4 regions of the Chryseobacterium glaciei genome follow, and region 1 is predicted to be linked to each of the others. Evidence: riboswitches for the same ligand, from Rfam matches in the RefSeq annotation. Region 1 holds a riboswitch; each other region holds the start of a gene.
The links. Region 1 has a riboswitch for cobalamin ahead of A0O34_RS07505 (TonB-dependent receptor). Riboswitches for the same ligand answer to the same signal wherever they lie in the genome.
Positions count from the first base shown of each region.

Region 2: another riboswitch for cobalamin. It lies ahead of metE (5-methyltetrahydropteroyltriglutamate--homocysteine S-methyltransferase); the one in region 1 lies ahead of A0O34_RS07505 (TonB-dependent receptor).
Region 3: another riboswitch for cobalamin. It lies ahead of A0O34_RS15430 (acyl-CoA thioesterase); the one in region 1 lies ahead of A0O34_RS07505 (TonB-dependent receptor).
Region 4: another riboswitch for cobalamin. It lies ahead of A0O34_RS14620 (TonB-dependent receptor plug domain-containing protein); the one in region 1 lies ahead of A0O34_RS07505 (TonB-dependent receptor).

Region 1 covers NZ_CP015199.1:1,679,114-1,684,608, forward strand. Annotated here, with positions in the region: gene A0O34_RS07500 (YncE family protein) at 1-625, opposite strand, end outside; gene A0O34_RS07505 (TonB-dependent receptor) at 622-2,586, opposite strand; cobalamin riboswitch at 2,753-2,938, opposite strand; gene A0O34_RS07510 (transporter) at 3,038-3,979, opposite strand; gene A0O34_RS07515 (cytochrome-c peroxidase) at 3,982-5,025, opposite strand; gene A0O34_RS07520 (MbnP family protein) at 5,018-5,495, opposite strand, start outside.
Region 2 covers NZ_CP015199.1:4,060,779-4,066,273, reverse strand. Annotated here, with positions in the region: gene A0O34_RS18285 (Crp/Fnr family transcriptional regulator) at 1-451, shown strand, start outside; gene A0O34_RS18280 (hypothetical protein) at 484-906, shown strand; gene A0O34_RS18275 (Lrp/AsnC family transcriptional regulator) at 913-1,374, opposite strand; cobalamin riboswitch at 1,529-1,713, shown strand; gene metE (5-methyltetrahydropteroyltriglutamate--homocysteine S-methyltransferase) at 2,130-4,445, shown strand; gene A0O34_RS18265 (DUF4365 and DUF1817 domain-containing protein) at 4,561-5,495, shown strand, end outside.
Region 3 covers NZ_CP015199.1:3,415,449-3,420,943, forward strand. Annotated here, with positions in the region: gene A0O34_RS15410 (PadR family transcriptional regulator) at 1-214, opposite strand, end outside; gene A0O34_RS15415 (cytochrome P450) at 427-1,767, opposite strand; gene A0O34_RS15420 (HD domain-containing protein) at 1,951-2,541, shown strand; gene A0O34_RS15430 (acyl-CoA thioesterase) at 2,706-3,089, opposite strand; cobalamin riboswitch at 3,202-3,381, opposite strand; gene A0O34_RS15435 (hypothetical protein) at 3,455-4,255, opposite strand; gene A0O34_RS15440 (YcxB family protein) at 4,372-4,857, opposite strand; gene A0O34_RS15445 (endonuclease MutS2) at 4,868-5,495, opposite strand, start outside.
Region 4 covers NZ_CP015199.1:3,260,174-3,265,668, forward strand. Annotated here, with positions in the region: gene A0O34_RS14615 (DUF5074 domain-containing protein) at 1-736, opposite strand, end outside; gene A0O34_RS14620 (TonB-dependent receptor plug domain-containing protein) at 754-2,583, opposite strand; cobalamin riboswitch at 2,617-2,793, opposite strand; gene A0O34_RS14625 (cytidine deaminase) at 3,211-3,693, opposite strand; gene A0O34_RS14630 (NADH:flavin oxidoreductase/NADH oxidase) at 3,798-4,850, shown strand; gene A0O34_RS14635 (DUF2752 domain-containing protein) at 4,877-5,170, shown strand; gene A0O34_RS14640 (CCC motif membrane protein) at 5,189-5,495, shown strand, end outside.

The DNA.
Region 1 (5,495 bases):
CAACCACAGAAACGGTTCTGTCATAATTTGGATATTTATACCCTCCGGAATTGGCTACAAAAAGTTGATTTCCTATAATTTCCATTTCTTCCGGCTGATATCCAACCGTCACTTCTCGTTGAATGGAAAGAGAAACCGTATCGATCTCTGCTACTTTACCCAAAGGTGCATTCGGATCAAGGGAAACAGGTCCTGCATAGCTTGACGCGTAGGCTTTTCCGTTTTTAAAAGTTATATATCTACAGTTTTCTAATTGAATGGTTTTGATACGCTTTGCCGTTTTTGCATCCAGCACCTCAATTTTATTGGAAACATTGATGACTGCATACATTTTACCGCCATAGATCTGAATATCATTTCCAACATCTCCCAACTCCTTTATGACTGTAGGATTGATCTCTCCGTAAATATTCCTGCGGTAAGTTCCTGTTGTATAATCAAAGAAATCTAGCGTGGCTTTGTTGGTTCCCATATTTCCTTCATTCAAAAGATAAAAACCTTTGATCGCAGTATTTTCCGGCTGAGCCAAATTTTCCCGCTCTTCAGGGATAATATATTCGTCTGTACGGCATGAAACCAGAAAGACAAATACAAACAACAGCAGAGAAAAGTTTAATTTTTTCATAATGTATAACTTAGAATAAGTTTAAAAAATCTTCCCGGCATCGGGTAACTTAAGACAACTTCGTAGTATTGGTTCAGCACATTATTCACTTCAAAACTTGCTTTAAACTGATGAGATTTCCAATTGAATTTTTTCTGTATCGATAAATCGTGTGTATACCAAGGCTGTATATGATTAACCGCAATATTGTTCTGATTGATGTCGTAACGCTCTCCTACATAAATGAAACTGTAATTGAAAGCCCAATCCTTATAATCAGCCATTAAAGTAAATGTTCCGCTGTGCCAAGGTGTGTACGGGATCTGATCTCCAAAGAAAGACTCTTCCCTGTCGGAAAAATCTCTTGCACTTTGATAAGTATAGCTTAATAATGGTTTGATTTTTACTTTTCCGACCTGCAATTCTGCCTGAATATTGACATCTGCACCCAAAATCTCAACATAATCAAGATTCTGCATCGTCCATCGGAACATACTTCCATTAGGAGAAGCAATAATTTTATCCTTCACCTGATTGAAATATCCGTCTACTTTTACATAGAAACCTTTAAAGAAGTTATTATTATCGTAAAATTTTTGATAGGTAAAACCAAGATCGTATTGCTCCGTAAATTCGGGTCTTAAAGAAGAGCTTCCGATTAAAGTGTAATACAGATCATTGAAAGTAGGCATCCTGAAAATACGTTTATAAAAACCTCGTACCGTAAAATCTTTAGAATCAAAAGGCTGATAGCTTAAAAATGCGGCCGGAGTCCATTCTGTTTTGTCGGGAGCTTTGGTATTAAGCTCTACTTTTTCATGGACAAAAGTTCCCAAAACACTTCCTAAAAATTTGAATCTGTTCCATTGATAAGTCGTCGCAAAAGCTACAAGCGAAGTATAACGGGTAGGATAAGAAAACTGCCTCAAATCAGCATCCAGCGTATTATATTGAAAGTCTACACTGGCACTCACATCCCAATTCGGGGTAATAGAATACAGATTCGACGAAGAAAGATATAACTCCTTCTGAATATATTGGTTCTGAATCTTAATTGAAGAAACCGTATCTACATATTTAGTATAATCGTAAGCAAATTTAGCTTTGAACTGTGTTTCAAATTTTGGAAAGATCTTTTTTCTAAAATTAGCCTGAACGAAATAATTTTCATCAACCATTCTTTGTCCTCTCGCATCAAAACGGTTGTTTACAATAGCTCCGGGAATTCCTCGGTTTGACAAATAGCCATAACCTCTTACATTCCAGTTTCCGTTATTTAAAGTTCCGTTAACACTGGTTTCAAAACGCTTTGCTTTGATATCAGAATCAACTCTTTTAAAAATCGTATCATAAGCAATGGCTCCATCAGGATATTTCCTCGAGTATCTATATTTATAAACACCGTCACTCTGCATAAATTCTGAACTAAAACTTGCAGAAACCCTATCCGAAATTTTCTGTTCTAAACGAAATGACGGATTAAAAAGATCGATAGAACTATTTTTTAATCTTATAACGAAATTTGTTTTCTGATTCCCTTTAAAACTTGGCGTTTTAGGCTGAAGATAAATTGAACCTGACGATCCAAAGTCTTTTGCAGGTTGAAAAATTTCGCTTTTTTGTCCGTTATACAGTGAAATTTCCTCAATATCATCTAACGAAAATCGACCCAGATCTACTAAGCCATTTTGTGCATTTCCCAATTGAATTCCATCATAGAAAACACCTACATGCTGACTTCCCAAACTTCGGATATTGATGGTTTTCATTCCGCCAATTCCACCATAATCTTTAATCTGAACTCCGGAAAAATATCGCAATGCATCAGCAACCGACTGGCTATTCAGTCTTTCCAATTGTTCTCCTGAAAGTTTTTGCGCAGGAAGAATTTCTTTAAAATTCTTTTTGTAAATATTGACAGCCTTGATCGATTTCTCTTTTATACTGTCTTTTCTGGTTTGAGAAATATATAATTGAGCCATTAGCACAAAAATTGTGATAATAACTTTATAACATCCAGAAGTAAATTTTGATACCATTAGCTCTTTGAAAATAATAACGCTAATGGATATAAGAAAGCAGCAATGAAAAGCACAGCGATAACTGCACAAAATCATTGTTGTCCTAAGCTTTATTCCACGAAAGCGTCAAACGTTAAATCTTCTGGCAGGTCTTCTGACTTACTCCATTTTTGAAATCCTTCCCATTAAAAAAACAGTGGATATAATTTTCAAAAACTTTTTTGTGGAGCTTACAGCAGCGGGTCTGTTTCGGATTTACACCGAATTCCCTTTTAAGCGCTTTTTAGGGCTCACCAGATTTCGGCAAAGATAGAAAATTATCGGCAGATACAATACATGACTTAATCAAATGAATTTCAATTAAATAACAAAAACATCCCGTTAAAATTTTAACGGGATGTAAATAATTATGTTAAATTCCAAAGTTGATAAAAATACTCAATCGGGATTTTGCTTCAATATCTCCTCCTGCTAAATTAGAATAAGCGGGAAGCATCACTTCACTTCCCAAACTAAATTTCTTATAAGAGGCTTCAAAACCCAATTTTCCGTATAAAGCACTTCCTGCGGTATTGGGTAAATCTTCACGAAACTGCTTATTTCGATCATATACTTCTCCCTGCATTCCTACTTTTCCTGAAAAAATAACTTTTTCATTGGTGATAAGTTGATAGAATCCGGTGGCTGAATAATTCCATTGGTTTCCAAAATCATAATGCTTTTTGTTCTCTGTTTTAATGGTATAATCAGTATTTAAAAGAACAGCAACTTTATTTTTCTGAAATTTATAATTCAAAACCATCTGATAATCCCAGCTTCCAGTTCCCAGCTGAAAACTTGGATTAACGCCTGTGATTCCTTTTTCATCGAACTTTCCTAAGGGAACTTTCACTCCAACTCCTCCATTTAATTGATGAATATTATCTTTTGAATTGATTAACTGATAGATTCCCATCAAATTCAAATCTCCAATTCCATTGATTTTAATATCACCCTGCATTGTTTTCTTTTCATGAAAATGAAATGGCAAACTCGCATACACACTTAGCTTTTTAGTTAAAGGAATCTTTCCCCAAAGCTGAATGGTATTGAAATATTGATCCTGCGTTAAATCCTTTACAAATAGATTTTCTTTTGCTTTATAATGCTGTGCGAAATATTTAATTCCGATAAATTGTGGATTCAATAAAGACTCAAAACCAGACGAACCATTCCCTGCAGCACATCCACATGCATCACAATCATCAAAAACGATTGCATGAAAATCAGTGGGAATATAAAGACTGTCTGCGATTTCTTTAGCCTGAAATAAATTACATAAAATCAAGCTTATTATTAAAATTATTCTTTTCATGTTTACTCAGCAAATTTTGGATTTGAAATAAAGTTTTTATCAGACAATGTTTTCAGAAAGGCAATAATAAAAATCTTCTCCTGATCGTTCATTGCAATTCCGATGTGTCCGTTTTGTTTTAATTGAGGATCAAGATTGGGTTGATCTTCCACATTATCTGAATAGAAATTAAGTACTGCATTTAAGGTGTAAAATCTCCCGTCATGCATATAAGGTGCAGTATATTCAATATTTCTTAAACTTGGAACGCGGAATTTCATCCAATCATTTTGATCAAGCGTTACGCGATATCGTCCCGCATCTTTAAACTGCATATTATAATACATTCCTGTATTTCTAAAACTTTCATCGGTAAATAATGCTCCACTGTGACAGGAAGCACATTTCTGCTGAAATAAATTCATTCCCTGAGTTTCTTCTGAAGTAAAATTTTCTTTTCCCTGTTTAAATCTATCATATTTCGAATCTGCAGAGATCATTGTCGCCATAAATTGTGACAATGCTTTCAACACTCTTTCCCCTGTGATACCTTCATCGCCATACGCTGATTTGAAAAGTTTTTTATACTTAGAATCTGCGCTTAATTTTGAAATAACCTCAGGCATCGAACTATCCATTTCATCTTCATTGGTTATCGGAATTATCGGCTGTTCATTGAGGTTATGAATCACTCCGTCCCACATATATCGTTTTAGAAATGCCATGTTTTGAATCGGTGGAGCGTTTCTGATTCCAATTCGATCATCAACACCATGACTTACGGTATGACCGTGATGGGTAAATGCATTTTCCTGAATATGACAGAAGCCACATGAGATGGTATTATTTCGTGAAAGCTTGCCTTCATAGAATAATTTTCTTCCCAACTCTACTCCATTTTTGGTAATCGGATTTCCAGATTGATCGAAAGTCATTTCAGAAAAATAGGAAGGAAACTCTAAATTGTAAGCTTCGTCTTTTTCCAGCGGTTTTATCATCTCATCAGAACACGATATCACGCTTAGAAAAGAAAAAAGAATCAATCCCGTTTTTATTATTTTAATCATTGTGAACGTGGTCTACTTTAAACATCTTCGTTAAGTTATTGGTTACATTAACCAAGTGTTGACTTGCACCCATCATCATGTCATTCGTAGACGTCAAAGTAAGCGGAGTTTCACCACTCAAATACTGATTAAGATCTGCCAAAATGTGAATGGAAGGTGTAATTGTACTCGTAACTCTTGCTGTAGTCGGAAGATTCAACGTAACTTCTCGGTAAAGATCTGGGGTATTATTTGCTGTTGTATTTCCCATGTTTCCTGTGTGATTCATAAATTCTGTAGTAGGAGAACTTGTTCCATATTTACCTTCCAGTTTTACAAAAACATAACCTGCTGCCCAAGACCACGACATGCCTTTTTGCTTGGCTTTATTCCAGAATTCCGCCTGTCCGCCTTGTCCTAGCAGATAAGCATTTTGACTAATTCCCAATCCGAATTTTATTTTTTTATAATTGTTTTTTGGAATTCCATTT
Region 2 (5,495 bases), 2.4 Mb from region 1:
TGAAGAAGGGAAAATCGCTCGAAAATTTTACTATATCGAAAAAGGAGTTACGAGAGGATGGCTCAATAATGACGGAAAAGAAATTACTTTTCAGTTCATGTTTGAAGGTGCTTTTATTTCATCCTGGGAAAGTCTTTTTTACAGTTTACCGAGCCTTTATAATATTGAAACAATAGAACCTGTTACAGTTTACAGCGCTTCTCTTGAAGATTTCAAACAAAAAATGGAACGCAATCCTTACATTAAAGATTTCTATTATAACAATCTCCAGCAAAGACTTTTAAAGTATCAAAAATTATTTATTTCCAGAATAAAAGATACGCCAGAAGAGCGTTACAACCAATTATTTGAGCAGTCTCCCGAGATTATCCGCAGGATTCCACAGCATTATATTGCTTCTTATTTGGGAATTACTTCTGTTTCTTTGAGTAGGATTAGAAGTCGGAGATAATTGGTAATTAAATCCTTTTTATATAATAAATAATGATAAATAGAAAAAATCCAAATTCAGAAAAAATATTTAAAGCTTCTGGCTATCTTGGGAGAATCAATATACTATGCAGCCAATACATTCTTGAACCTTACGAAAAAAGGATAACCACATTTACAAAAATGAAATCTGAATGTAAGGAGCTAAATAATTTCTCAAAACTTCACTTTGAAGAAAGTAAACAAACTATTTATTATCTTACAAACCAAATTATAGAAGAAATAGAAAAATTAGAATATGTAAATAATCAAGTAGATAAAGGGAATTGTAAAGTTTGCAATACAAAATTAACAACCTTTGATACACTAATATCTGATGAAGAATTAAAATATAAAACAATTTGTGAGAATTGTCCTACAAATATTTATAACCTTTTAAATAAGCTTGAATGGGCAAACTTTTCAATATTCATATAAGATTTTCTAAATATTCACCCCATAAATATTCTTCACCTCCGCCATCACAAAAGTGCTGTGCGTACTTCCGATGGAATCTACAGAGCCCAATTTATTGAACACAAAATCCTGATAATGCTTCATATCTCTAACCTGAACTTTTAGGAGAAAATCAAAATCGCCCGAAATATTATAACATTCAGCAACTTCTTCAATTTGTAGAATATCTTTCACAAATTCATTTCCTACAGAACGGTCATGAATTTTCAGTTTGACCTGACAAAAAACGGTAAAACCACGATTCAGCTTTTCAGCTTCCAAAACGGCTGCATAATGTTTAATATAACCTTCCTGTTCGAGTCTTTTCACTCGCTCAAAAACAGGCGATGCTGAAAGATTGACTTCTTTCGCCAACTCTTTTACGGTCAATTTTGCATTCTTTTGTAGGATTCTTAATAGTTGTAAATCCTTTTCGTCGAGTCTTTCCACAGAATAATATTCTTTTTTTGATTCTATTTTTCAAATTTACAGTATAATTCACTTTTAAAAATAATTAAAACCAAATATTTTGCTTAATATTTCAGTTAAAGCCAATCAATTTACTTTAACCAATATCTTTGAACTCTATTTTGTTCTTTAACATACCTCATCAAACGGAAAAGGTTTTACTTAAGGTAAATTAATAGGGAATCGTGTGAAAATCACGAGCTGTCGCGCAACTGTAAGTAATATACCAAAGGTTTTTGTCCAAGTAGATCAACTGTGCAAACGGGAAGGATGACAAAAGCTGTTACAAGTCAGGAGACCTGCCTGTTCCGAATGGACAATGCTTTCGCGGTTTGAAGCTTTTGGGTCATACAGATGATACTTTTGAACGTATTTTGGTTTTGAATTTTAAATTGAATTGAATTTTAACTTGATTTATTTTTTAAACGCAAAGATTTTTTTATTATGGCTTCTTATTTTTAGGGAGCAAAGATTTGCGACTTTGTCGCTGATGAAGCTTATGTTTTATACGCCCGCTTCTTAAAATCAATTTATTGATTCTTCTTTGTCCGCTTAAATAATATAAAAAATTGAATTAAAACTTTGCGTCAAAAAAAATATTAAGCCAATTCTTTTATTTAAAGAAAAAATTACGTCCTCACTGTATCTACTCTATTCCATAAATTCTTTTCCTCGGCAGCATTTCGAAGTGTCTGAAGAACTTTTAAAATCAAATTTAATTTAAAAGTTTAAAAGAAATGCAAACACACTTACTTGGCTATCCGCGTATTGGTAGCAACAGAGAACTTAAAAAAGCTTGTGAAAACTATTGGTCAGGCAAGATCCCTTTAGACGAATTGTTGGAAGTTGGAAAAACCATCACTCACCAAAATTGGAAATTACAGCAGGAAGCTGGAATCGATCTTATTCCCTGCAACGACTTTTCATATTACGATCAGGTTTTGGATATGACGTTAACGGTTGGAGCGATTCCTGAACGTTATCAGGAAATTGCTCTCAAAAAATATGAACTCGACCTTTATTTTGCAATGGCAAGAGGTCTCCAAAAAGACGGCTTGGACATTACCGCTATGAAAATGACAAAATGGTTTGATACCAATTACCACTACATTGTTCCTGAATTTCAGAAAAATCAGGAATTCAAATTATTCTCCAATAAAATCATCCAGGAATTCATCAGCGCAAAACAAGCAGGAATCAATGCAAAACCTGTCATTATCGGTTTATTGACGTATTTATTGTTAGCAAAAGAAAAAGAAGAAGGTTTTGACAAACTAGATTTAGCTCAAAACTTACTTCCGGTTTACATTCAAATTTTAAAAGAACTGGAAAATCATGGTGCAAAATATATTCAGTTTGATGAGCCGTTTTTAGCATTAGATTTAAATGAAAAAGCGAAAGAAACGTATCAGTTTATTTATGCTGAAATCAGAAAACAATTTCCAAATCTGAAATTCATTATTGCAACTTATTTTGATGGATTAAAAGATAATCTTGCCTTGGCAACCTCTCTTTCAATCGATGTTTTACACATTGATTTGGTTCGTTCTCCCGAACAATTGGATGAAGTTTTAAATATAATTCCAAACACTTTAAGTCTTTCATTAGGAATCGTTGACGGAAGAAATATCTGGAAAAACAACTTCCAAAACTCATTAAATATCATTAAAACTGCCATTCAAAAAATTGGTTCAGAAAGAGTTTTTATTGCACCGTCTTGTTCATTGCTACACTCTCCTTTTGATCTTAATTCTGAGAAAAACGAAGATATTTTATCACCTGAAATCAAACAATGGTTGGCTTTTGCGAAACAGAAAGTCTATGAAATTGTTAATTTAAAAAAATTAGCGTCAGAAAATCCGGATTACAATGTTTTACAAGCTTTAGCTGAAAATAAAAAGGCGATTGAAAACCGTAAAACTTCAACATTAATCCACAATCAGGACGTGAAAAACCGTGTTGATGTAACAACTAAAGAAGATGCGCAGAGAAATTCTCCGTTCAATGTAAGAAAAGAAACTCAGCAAGAAGTATTGCAACTTCCATTATTTCCAACGACAACAATTGGCTCGTTTCCACAGACAAAAGAAGTAAGAACTTGGCGAGCAAAATTCAAAAAAGGAAAACTGAATGCCGAACAATATGATACTTTATTGAAACAGGAAACCGAGAGAACCATCCGTTGGCAGGAAGAAATCGGGATCGATGTCTTGGTTCACGGAGAATTTGAGCGAAACGATATGGTGGAATATTTCGGGGAACAGTTGGCAGGATTTGCATTTACTCAAAACGGTTGGGTTCAAAGTTACGGAAGCCGTTGTGTGAAGCCACCTGTGATTTTTGGAGATGTTCACAGACCGAACCCAATGACCGTTTATTGGTCGGAATACGCTCAATCTTTAACTCAAAAATGGGTAAAAGGAATGTTGACAGGACCTGTGACGATTCTTCAATGGTCTTTTGTGCGTGATGATCAACCTCGTTCATTGACTTGCAAACAAATTGCTTTGGCGATTCGTGATGAAGTAAATGATTTGGAAAAAGCGGGAATCAGAATTATTCAGATTGATGAACCGGCAATTCGTGAAGGACTTCCATTGAGAAAATCTGACTGGCAAAATTACCTGAAATGGGCGGTTGAAGCCTTTAGAATATCGGCAAGCGGTGTGGAAGATGCGACACAAATTCATACGCATATGTGTTATTCTGAATTCAATGACATCATCCAAAATATCGCAGATATGGATGCCGATGTGATCACGATTGAATGCTCCAGAAGTCAGATGGAGTTGCTGAATGCTTTTGCTGATTTCCAATATCCGAATGAGATTGGTCCGGGAGTTTACGATATTCACTCGCCGAGAGTTCCGTCGAAAGAGGAAATGGTAGAATTGCTGAAAAAAGCGCAAGCCGTAATTCCTGCACAGCAACTTTGGGTGAATCCAGATTGTGGTTTGAAAACCCGTCATTGGGATGAAACGGAGAAAGCTTTGATTGCAATGGTGGAGGCTTCGAGGGAGATGAGTAAGGAGTTTGCTTTGGAGACGCTTTAAAATTATTGATATTTGTTTTTTCGGGAGCCCTTTGGGGCTCCTGTTTTATTTTATTACAAATTATATTAATCAAAAATTTATATTAAATTAGCTTTTATCAATAAAAATATATCAGATGGAGGGATTTCCTAAATATAATAAACAAAGAAAAATTGGAGATAAGGGTGTTTCAATTATAAGAAATATAGTAGAAGACGAATTTAATTGGATTTTCAGACCAGTTCATTTAGAAGATGATTTTGGAATTGATGGTTATATTGATATCATTGGCTTAGATAATAGTGTTACAGGGAAAAGTATAGCGGTTCAAATAAAATCAGGAGATTCTTATTTTAAAAGTAAAACAAATTCTGGATGGACTTATAGAGGAGAAAATAAACATTTAAATTATTATTTAAACAATAATCACCCCTTATTACTCGTAATTGTTGATTTAAATAATAAAAATGCGTATTGGACTGAATTTAATCTAAGCAAAACAAGTAGATCAACAAATGGTTGGTCAATAAATATTTCTAAAGAAAATAAATTTTCGAGAGATAATAAAAATCAAATTCAATTAATAGCTGGAGATATAGTTGATTATATGTCTCAAATTGAATATCAATGGGAAATAAATGATAAATTAAAAGAAAGCAGCAAAATTATGTTAAATGTTGATAAATCTGTAATTCTAAAACAAGATACTTCTGGGTTCACTGAATTATTAGACAAATTAACAATTGATGATGAAATGATAAAAAAATCTGAAGGAAAATTATCTTTTTTTATTGATGGATATAATGATGATGTTAGAGAAATTTATGAAATTCCTGAAGTTAGAATTTGGTCACAGAAAGTCTTAAGCGATTTTAAATATTGGGGATATTTTTTAGATATGGAAGAAAAAATTATTAATCTCACAGGATTGAAATTGCTAATGCTTTGTACAATTAAAAATAAATATATCAATAAAGATAATCCAGAATTGCGTTCTATAGAAGTCGATCCAGAGCAGCAACTTGAATTTTTAGATCAAATTTTTTACTGGCTAAATGAATTTTGTGAATT
Region 3 (5,495 bases), 1.7 Mb from region 1:
CTCCTGTAGATTCTTCCCATCTGTAAGAGAGAAACTCTCCGTTTTTCAGTCTTGTTAAAAGAGGGTAGAGGGTTCCTTCTACTACATCCAGCTTTCCTTTTTTCAGTTCATCTATCAGGTCGGAAACATACATTTCACGAAGGTTGATGAGACTTAAAATACAGAATTCCAGAATTCCTTTTCGCATTTGCGCTTTGGTATTTTCGGTATTCATCTTTGATAAGTTTTGTTAATTAGTTATATCCAATCAGAATAAAATTCCTAGCTAGTTGAACCTATTCCGATTTTACATTACAAAGATATGTAATTAAAATGGTAATATGCAATACAAAGTAGTGAAAAAATATAAATAAATAATGTAACTAATTGAAAATCAATATAATTATTTTTAATGTCGAATTTTTAGAATTGAATGTTTTGGAAAAACTAAGCCAAATTATTGATAATTTTACCTTTTAAGCTGATAGGTCTTAAGGTAACAAGAGCTTTTTTCTCTAATTTTTTCTGATATGATATAAATGTGAACCTTCTGTAGAATTTACGGACGATAAGAGCCATTTCCATCATAGCAAAATGCTCACCGATGCAAAGTCGAGGGCCGGCTCCGAAAGGATAGTAGGCGAAATTTTTAGAATTTTCATCCTCAAAACGTTCAGGAATAAACGAGTCCGGATGTTCCCAATATTTTGGATTTCTGTGAAGTCCGCTTATGTAAAGGATGATTAAAGTGCCTTTTGGCCACGAATATTCTTTAAAACTATCATCTTCTAAAGCTTCACGATCAATCGCCCAAGCCGGAGAATGCAAACGCATGGCTTCTTTAATGATATTTACAGTAAATGATTTCTTCATTAAATTTTCTGAAGTAAAAACCATTTCTCCTTCATTTTCTATTTCTTTTTTTAATTTTTCCTCAGCTTTTGGGCTTTGGCTGATCTCAAAAAAGATAAAACTTAAAGCATTGGCCGTAGTTTCATGTCCGGCAATGAAAAGGATGAGCATTTCATCAACAAGCTGTTCGTCCGACATGGGAAGTTGTGTATCTTCATATCTCGTCTGAATCAACATATCCAAAAGATCGTTCTTTTCCTCGCCCGAATTTCTTCTTTTGTCTAAAACACTTTGAATGATTGCTTTTGATCTCTTACTTTTTTCAATGTTTTTATCAATAACCCCGAAAATATTTAAGATATTAGTGTAAAAAGGTAAACGAACTTCTTTGGTAGAAACTTCCTGAACTTCTGTGATTATTTTGCTTAATTCATTCACTGTATTTTCGTCAACATCGGAACTGAAAAGGGTTTTCGCAACAATGTTAAAAGCCAGCGAATGAAAGAAATCGTACAAATCTACTTCAGATTCGATTTTGAATGATTCAAGAGATTTATCAATTTCTTCTTCCATAATCGAAACAAGATTGGCAATTTTCGCCTTACCAAAACCTGGTTGAATCAGTCTTCTTTGTTTCAACCAATCCTTTCCGTTGTTGGTCAACAGACCTTTCCCCAGATATTTTCCTAAAGTGACAGATTGTATTTCAGATTTTTGATAATTTTTGTGATTTTGTTTTAAAATATATTCAACAAACTCTTTATCCTGAGAAAAGATGAAGTTTTTATCGGTAAAACTAGCTTTGATATAATAATTATCACCTACAGATTGGTGGTTTCCGCTGATAACTTCCAACGGATGATTAAGCCCTTTAAATAAAGAATATAGCTTTCTTTTTCCTTTAATTTCTGCCGGATAATTAAACTCTGGATGCATGTTGAATATTTCTATTAAAAATACAATTAATCTCTTACATAAATGAGCTTTACAATCAAAACCCTTATTTTTGCAATATTATTTGGTTTGAATTTTAATTAAATATATCGTGGTGTCACATTTGGACAAAATTATTTTGAATTAAAAGATATATCCAATCAATCAATACTATAAAGAGTAAAAATGAAGATACAGAAAGAAATCGATTTTATTTTAGCCGTTGATGCTTTAAAAAATGTACAGAGAAGAAATTACAATGCCGATGATTCAAGAAGAGAAAATACCGCTGAACATTCATGGCAGATTATTATTTTAGCTCAAATTCTTTTTCCATATGCGAAAAACAGAGCAGATATTGATTTATTAAGAGTAATCAGAATGCTTTCGATTCACGATTTAGTAGAAATTGAAGCTGGAGATACTTTCTTATTTGATGAAGCAGCAATGGTCGGGAAATTTGAAAGAGAAAGACAATCCGCTCAAAATATTTTCGGAATTTTAGATGAACCTTTACGTACTGAGTTCTTCAATCTTTGGCTTGAATTTGAGGAAGAACAAACTCCTGATGCTATTTTTGCCTGTGCGATCGACCGGATTATGCCATTCATCTTGAATTCTTATACCTCAGGAAAAAGCTGGACAGAAGCCGGAGTAACCGAAAATCAAGTCAGAAATATGTTGGAAAATGCAATCAGCAGAGCTTCAGATGAAATGGGAGAAGCTTTTCAGTATTTAATGATTAAAAATTTAGAAACTGAGAAAGTTGTAAGATAATTTTATACTAAATATTAGGATAAATAATCAACTTTAACATCATTTTTGTCATTCCCGCAGGGAATCTAAATCCAATTTGTAGAAATACTAAAGTTTTATGATTGAAATTTTTTAGAATAAAAGAAGTTTCGGAGGCCAAAGGCCGCCGAAACCATAAAAAGGATTTATAATATTTGAATTGGCTTCTTAAATTCATCAATCGCCACAAAAGTAAAATCACCAACAATTGCTCTTTCTCTTTCGTAAGAATACATTTGTTCGGTGTAGATTTCTACATTTACCTTCATACTTGTTGTTCCGACGTGAGAAACTTTACCGATTAACTCCACAATAGTTCCTGCGGGAATTGGTCTTTTAAAATCTATCTTGTCGCTGCTTACCGTTACCACTCTTTTTCTGGCAAATCGGGTAGCGGTGATAAATGCCACTTCATCCATCAATTGCATCGCTGTACCACCAAAAAGGGTGTCGTAATGATTGGTTGTGTTAGGAAAAACCGCTTTAAAGATGCTGGTTTCAGATGCTTGAATTCTTTCTTCTGTAGTCATATTTCATTATTAATTAAAGCGAAAAGAACGAATATTGAAACAAACAGAAAATGACAGGAACACAGAAATTCCTGAAAAACCATTGATCAATAAACTTCAGATCGCGAAAGTTTTTGTCTTAAAGAAATAGGTAGGTCTCCTGACTCGTAACATCTTTATTTCCTTCCCATGCCTTGCACAGTGGATTCTTGATAAAGACTTTTCGTTACTTACAGTTGCGCGACAGTTCGTGATTTTCACACGATTCCCTTTTAATCTGCGGTTAAGCAGAACCAGTTTCTAAAAAGCCAGATGCCATCAGCTAGAAGCCAAAAGCAAAATAACTTTTCGGTGCAAAAATAAGGATTATATGAAAGATAAACGAATTATTCCGGATTATTATAGATGATCTGGCTGATAACTTTTCCTTCTTTGATCGTCCAAAGCGTAGTATAACGGTTTTCTCCTGAGCCATTAATCATATAAAGAAAGATGTGATCATTATCGATAGAAGTCACCCCAACGTTATTGAAATCCATTGTTGGCTGGAATAAATTTTTGACAGCTTCTCTCACAAAAACAGAACCTCTTCCGGGTTGCTGTACTCTGATAGATTTTATTTCGGTCATGCCTTCAGGCAGTTCGTTGCCGATTCCCCATGGTTTTACTTTATCGATGGTAAGAATTTTTCCGTTAGCATCTTTTACCTTTTTACGGTAACTCGCGTTGGATGGATAAACGTCAATAATAACTTTACTCCTCTGGTTAGCCGGAATTTTTGGATCGGTGTTGTCTGTGAAAATAAGAGATTTTCCGTTTTTAGATTTGGTAGGAGTGTAAGGCGGTAACCGATCGATGTAAGCGATACGGTCTTTATTCACCATACCTTCTTTATTTAGAGAATCATACCTTACGAAAGGTTTTTCGGTGTCGTCTTTGTCTGGATATTTTATCCAAATCCATTCTGTTTCTCCGGGAGCGGGTTTTACATATACAAAAACATCTCCTCGGCGCATACGGATTTTATCCACAATTTTTCGGTAATTATCCTTAGCAACACGTACCATGGCATAGCCTTCTTCAGCTTTTACAACTCCAAAAGGAACTTTATTTTGCCCTTTCATTAAGCTTAAAGAAAAAACACTGAAAATTGATAAATAAAAAACTTTTTTTGCGGAAATCATCATGAAAAATTTTTGACTCTTCAAATATATAAATTAAATGCTTTTTCTGAACATAATTATATATTGTATTAATGATAAAAAGAAAGAGAATGCATATAAACATTCTCTTTTTATGGTAATTAATCGTTTCTAAGTTTCGCTTTTACGCCATTATTCTTAATAATCGTTCTCAGCATTACAATTTCTTGTTTTGTAAAATCCTTTTTAGGAATCATATTCATTGTTTGCAAACTATGATAAATAAGAAACCAATCTTTTAATTCTTTTACTCTGGAAACAGTGTTCCAATGAAAATCGTTTTCAAATGTTTCTCCTTCGGTTTTAATTTTATCTTCAACGAAAGTGTAAGAAATATTTTCCTGTATTTTTTTGTCTGAATAATAAGCTTTTTTAATGCTAAAATAACCTCTAATAGTCATGAAAACCCATAAAACAAGCAACCAGATGGAAGCATTTTTAAAAATATCCTGCTCATCGCCATCCAGAAAACCTTTAAATATAAAAAGTAAAACAGCTATAATTGGAAAACCAAAAAATCTTATTAAAGAACTTTTTAAATAAAAAACCCAAAAATCTTTGAAAGTAATTTGTGTCTTTACAGTCATATATTAATCATTAAATCCTCTCTAATTCCTCAGCACTAATCGTCGTTTTGAAAGTCCCATAATTCACAATCACTTTGTTTCTGGAGATTTTTTCAATCGTCCCGACGCTTGTACTTCCTGTGATACGAACACGTTGCCCGATTTTCATCCAAACAGCGCGGTCAGTTTGACGTTTTTCCTCTATTTTTTCGTTGGTTTCCGTTATTTTTTCAATGACATCTTCTTTTTTCAGCTGTTGCGTGATTTTTCTTTTTACAACTTGAAGTCTTTTCGTTTCATCTTTATCAGCACCGATTTTCCTGAATTTTTCCTGTTCTAAAATTTTCACAAAATCTTTCACAACATCTTTTCGGGATCTTCCTTTTATGTAGCCGTCGATAAAGGTTTCAATCTTATTTCCAAACTGAAGTTTACGATGTTCATCTTCATACAGCTTTTGGAAATTGAATAGTTTTTGTTGAAGCTGTTCATTCAATTTTTGGAGATTATCGCGCTTGTCTTCAACGGATTCTTTTCTTTCGGCAAGATCAGTTTTCAGTTTTTCAACTTCGAATTTTTCCTGCTGAAGTTTTACAATCGTTTTATCAAGATTTACAATATCATGTTCCACTTTTTTCTTCGCAGAATGAATGATAAAT
Region 4 (5,495 bases), 1.6 Mb from region 1:
AATTAATCTTATAGATATAAGAATTTGTATTGTCAGAGGCTAAAACGTAAGCATCTCCGTTATAAGAAATAAGGTCCCTGATGATTCCGTTGCTTGGCAAAGTTACGGTGTTGTCAACAACGTTTGTAGAAGGCTTTACAATCGTAATTGTGTATCCTGTTGGCAATTCGCTGTACGGAGGAGTAGATTCGTAGGTAACACCGTCAGTTTGTACTACGATATTTCCGCCAGCTTCAACTACTTTTTCTGCAGATCTTGCGAAACTGATGCTTTTTACAAAAGAATTGTCTTTGTTGTAAACGTTCAGTTTCATTACATCAAAAAAGTTATTGTTGGTTACGTAATATTGACTTCCTGAAAACGCAATATATCGCGGATTTTGAAGATTAGTCGTTACTGTAGCTTGTTTTTTGAAAGTATATCTGTTAACGATATCAATTTTGTTAGGTACGTTTGAAACCAGATAAGCTTTATCAGAATCAAAACCGATAGTCTGTAAAACGTTTCCTAAAACTTCATTATTTTTTCCTGAATAAATTTTGTTAGCTACTGCAGAAAGATCATTAGTTACAAAAGAAACCTCCGCTGTCGGAGTTGTAAATCCACCTTCGTTGGTGATAAGAATTCCATTTTCAAAGGTAGTTTCCAGAACTTCGTCGGTGCTGTCATTAGTACAAGAAACATTGAAAAGCAATGTTGCAGCAAATGCAAGAGTTAAAATTTTTCTGATATTCATTATATTTAATTATTTATTTAAAAATTGATATTCAAATTCACACTGTAGTTTCTCAGAGGCATCGGATAAAATGCTGTCGTTGCATATACTTGGTTAAAAATATTATTCACTTTAAAACCTACCGTATAATTTTTAAGAATCGTTGCAGAAACACCTGCATTCATTACGAAATAAGGTTCCAAAGCATCTTCTCTTTTTTCGTTGGTATCGGCATAAGTCAGCCCATTGAACATTCCCTGAACATACAATCTCATAAAGTCATATTGATAGTCAATATTTCCAAATAACTTATGAAAAGGAACGTACATCAACTGTTTATCAGTATCAAGATTGGTAGATTTAGTGTATGAATATCCTAAATTCGTTCTCAAATTATGCTTACCGAATTTTCTTTCATAATCGATTCTGGATTCAATTCCATAAGACTCAACTCTATTTGTATTGAAAGCTGAGTAATACCCTAGCGGGCTAGGCAGCCATTGGATCATATCTTTGATCTTCATATAATACGGAGTAACCGAAAGTTGTACGCCAGCAATATTAAACTGATTTCTCAATTCAAACTGATAAGATGTCTCTGGTTTTAAATCTTTATTTCCGCCCGGACTCCAGTAAAGGTCATTAAATGTTGGAAATCTGAAATTCCTTGAAGCACTGATTCCTACATCATACCAATTTGTAGCATTCCATTTTCCGGAAAATGAAAATTGAAGTGGCGAACTGATATCTTCAACAAAATCTTTTTTCACTCCTGCTTCAAAACGAAGATCTTTCGTCGTAAAATAACGTAATAATCCTGCTACAGAACCTACATTTCTACTTATATGATCGATTCCGGATGCATAACCTTCGCCTTTATTAACCTGAAATTCTGTAATTAAGTTGAAATTTAACTTTGGAACAATAAAATAATTAAAATCATTTTTCAGAATATAATTTTTCCCTGTTCCGCCACTCGTTTTTGGCCCGTTGATATTTCCGAAATATTGGAAATTTTCTTCTGTATAAGCCGCTTTAAATGAATTACTGAACTTAGTTTTATTCCAATCCCAAGAAATTAAACTTCTTACGTTTTGAGTTTCATATTTCGTCGGAGTCTGACTTTCAAAGAAAATAGGATAATGCTGATTTCCATTAAAAAACTCAGAGATCCAAGAGATTTGGTGATGAGGTGCTATTTTATAAGCTGCCGAAAAATTGAAATTGGTATTATTGTATTTTCCGTTTCTGTTGATATAATTATTTGAATTTTCCACTTCATAATCATTTTCACTAATAGAATAATGACCGGAAGCCTTAAAACTGAATTTCTCATTGCTGTAAGAAGCTTTGAGCAAATTATTAAAAGTACTGAAAGATGCCGCCTCAGAAAATAACGAAGCATGCGCTCCTCTGTTAAAATCCAGATTATTATTTAAATGGATGCTTCCGCCGATCGCGCCGCTGCCATAACTTACACTTCCTCCGCCTGATTTTACAATAAGCTGATCAAATCCGCCAAAAGGAATATTATTAACATCACCCTGACCCAAAAAGTTAGAGTTAATATTAATTCCGTTCCATACAAAGGCAGTCTGAGAGGCTGTTGTACCTCTGAAAGATGGCGAAGAAACCGCTCCACGACCATTTTCTTTGATATAAACAGCAGATTGAAAACGTAAAAGTTCAGAAAGATTGGTTGAATTTTTTTCAGCATCCTGAGGAGTGATGGTGGTAACGTTATGAAAAAGCTTAACCTTACTCATTTGGTTATCAAAAACATAAACGGTGTCTATGGTTTTCTCCTGTGCGAAAAGAAAACAACCATAAGACGAAAAAAGCAGTACTAAAGATCTTTTTATATCCATCACTATTTTACTTTTCCTCCGAAAGCAATCTATTTTTTTATTATGATTTTGGCAGGTCTCCTGACTTTCGCTTTTCTACACCTTCCCGTTTGCACAGTGGTTTTTCGTAGAAATTTCGGTTGCGATTTACAGTTGCGGGGACAGTTTGGGGGTCTCACCCAATTCCCTTTTCATTCCAATACACTGGAAACCAAAATTTTTGCAAAGATAATTTATTAAATTGAAATGCAAAATCGTAAAAGGTTTAATTAATTACCCATTAACAATTTTATTTATTTTTTAGAGCTATTTCCAGCTATCCACTATATCTTTTTCGCCCACGCTTTTTTTCAAAGCCATTTCAGAAAAAGGATGTCGTTCCTATCTGGGCTAGGGTTGCAATCACCAAGATAAAGTAGCAAGCAAAAAACGGGTGGCTTCGAGAACCTCAGCCACCCGTTTTCAGAAATTTATTACCTATTTTGCTAGATCGGACTTTCTCTTCCATTTGGTGGCTGAGGCTCTCGAAGCCACCAAATGGAAACTTTCAACCTTCGCTGAGTGAAACGCCTTTGCGAACGAAAAATATTCTCAATAATTTTAAAGAAAACCTTTGCGATCTTTGCGTTAAAAAAAAGCACTCACAAACTACAAAAACGTAGCATCAAAATAAAACGGCAACAAATCCTTAATAGAATTCACTTTCACGACAACATCATTCATGCTCGAAAAATAAAGATCAATATTTTCATTCTGCTTGGTTTCATATTCAATTAAGCTTTGTCGGCAAGCTCCACAAGGTGGAATCGGCGGATTTTTCTCATGAAATTCTCTCGGTCCGCCAACAATAAAGATCTTTTTAATCTTTTCATTCGGAAAATTCGCTGCTACCCAGAATAAAGTCGTTCTCTCGGCACAAAGCCCTGATGGAAAAGCCGCATTCTCCTGATTATTTCCGGAGAAGATCTCTCCATTCTCCAATAAAACCGAACAACCTACCAAAAAGTTGGAATAAGGCGCGTAAGCATTTTCCCTTGCTTGTTTTGCTCTGGCGAACAAAGTATTTTCTATATCGCTAAGTTCACTGCTATTTTTAAAATATTCGTAACCTATCTGTATGTCTTTTTTCATATATTGTGGACCTAAAAAAGGGGGATAAAATTACCTCTTTTTCACCAAGTGGGCAATATTATTTTGTCCTTCAAAATTTTAAATTAAAATTCAAAACATCAAACATGTTATACACTCCTATAAAATTCAGAAATGTTGAAGTAAAAAACAGATGGGTAATGTCCCCGATGTGTATGTATTCTTGTGAAAACGGGATGGCTAATGATTTCCATTACGTCCATTACGGAAGCAGATCGCAGGGCGGAACAGGATTAATTATAGTAGAAGCAACCGGCGTAGAACGCCGCGGAAGGATCACCAACCATTGTATGGGAATCTGGAATGACGAACAGGCTGAAAAACTTCAGAAAATTGTTGAGTTTGTTCACAAGAATTCAGACAGTAAAATAGGGATACAAATTGCTCATGCAGGAAGAAAAGGCTCAACTTGGAACAATTTGCAAATTCCCGTTGAAGAAGGTTGGGAAACCGTTGCACCAAGCCCGATTCCTTATCACCCAACAGAAAGAATTCCACATGTTTTAACAATAGAGGAAATCAAAGAACAAGTTCAAAACTTTAAAGAGGCAGCAAGAAGAGCGGTAAAAGCAGGTTTTGATGTGATCGAAATTCACGGCGCACACGGTTATTTGGTTCACCAGTTTTTATCTCCGCTTTCTAACATCAGAACAGATGAATATGGCGGAAGTTTTGAGAACAGAATCAGATTTTTATTAGAAATTGTAGATGCTGTAAATGAAGAATTAAATGAAAATGTTGCTCTTTTTGTAAGAATTTCCGGAACAGAATACGCTGAAAATGGCTGGGATATTGAAAGCAGTGTAGAATTGGCGAAAATATTAAAAAATCATTCAGTTGATTTGGTAGACGTTTCAAGCGGTGGAAATATTCATGGAGTAAAAATTCCTCTTTTTGATGGATATCAGGTTCCTCTTTCTTCTCAGGTAAGAAATGAAGCGGAAGTGAAAACCGGTGCAGTTGGTTTAATTAAAAAAGTAGAACATGCGGAAGAAATTCTTCAAAAAGGCGATGCTGATTTAATTTTTATTGCCAGAGAGATCTTAAGAAATCCATACATCGCAGTTCAGGGTTCGTTTGAAATGAAGGAAGAATGCTTTTTTCCACATCAGTATTTAAGAGCGAAAATTTCTTCTTAATTTTATACAATTAATATTTAAAAAAGATGAAAATAGAGGATTTCATGTTACCGTGCCCAAGCAAAAAGTTCTTAGGAATAGAATGTTTTGGCTGTGGTGCCCAAAGAGCTATTGTCATGGTTTTTGAAGGGAGATTCTCTGATGCTTTTCATATGTTTCCGGCTGTTTACACGCTTTTGATATTTTTATTTACCGTAGGAATAAGTTTTATTGATAAAAAAAGGAACTATGGAAATGTTTTAATTATAATGGCGATTATTAATTCAATTATAATGGTAATTGCTTATTTTTACAAACATTTTTATCTTAATTTGCACTAAAACATTAAAATTATAACTATGAATCAACAAAAATTACCAAATGCCACAGCGGTACTTGTATTAGGAATTGTATCTATCATCGGATGTTGTTGCTACGGAGTAGTAGGTATTATCACAGGGATTATCGGATTGTATCTTTACAAAAAAGATAACGAACTCTACAAGAAAAATCCAGATCTTTATTCGGATTACAGCAATTTGAATACAGGTAGAATATTATGTATCATTGGGCTTATATTAAGTGTTTTATACATTGCCTATTTGGTCGTGGTGATCTCTACATTAGGTTGGGATGCTCTGAAAGATCCTCAACTGATGCAGGAAA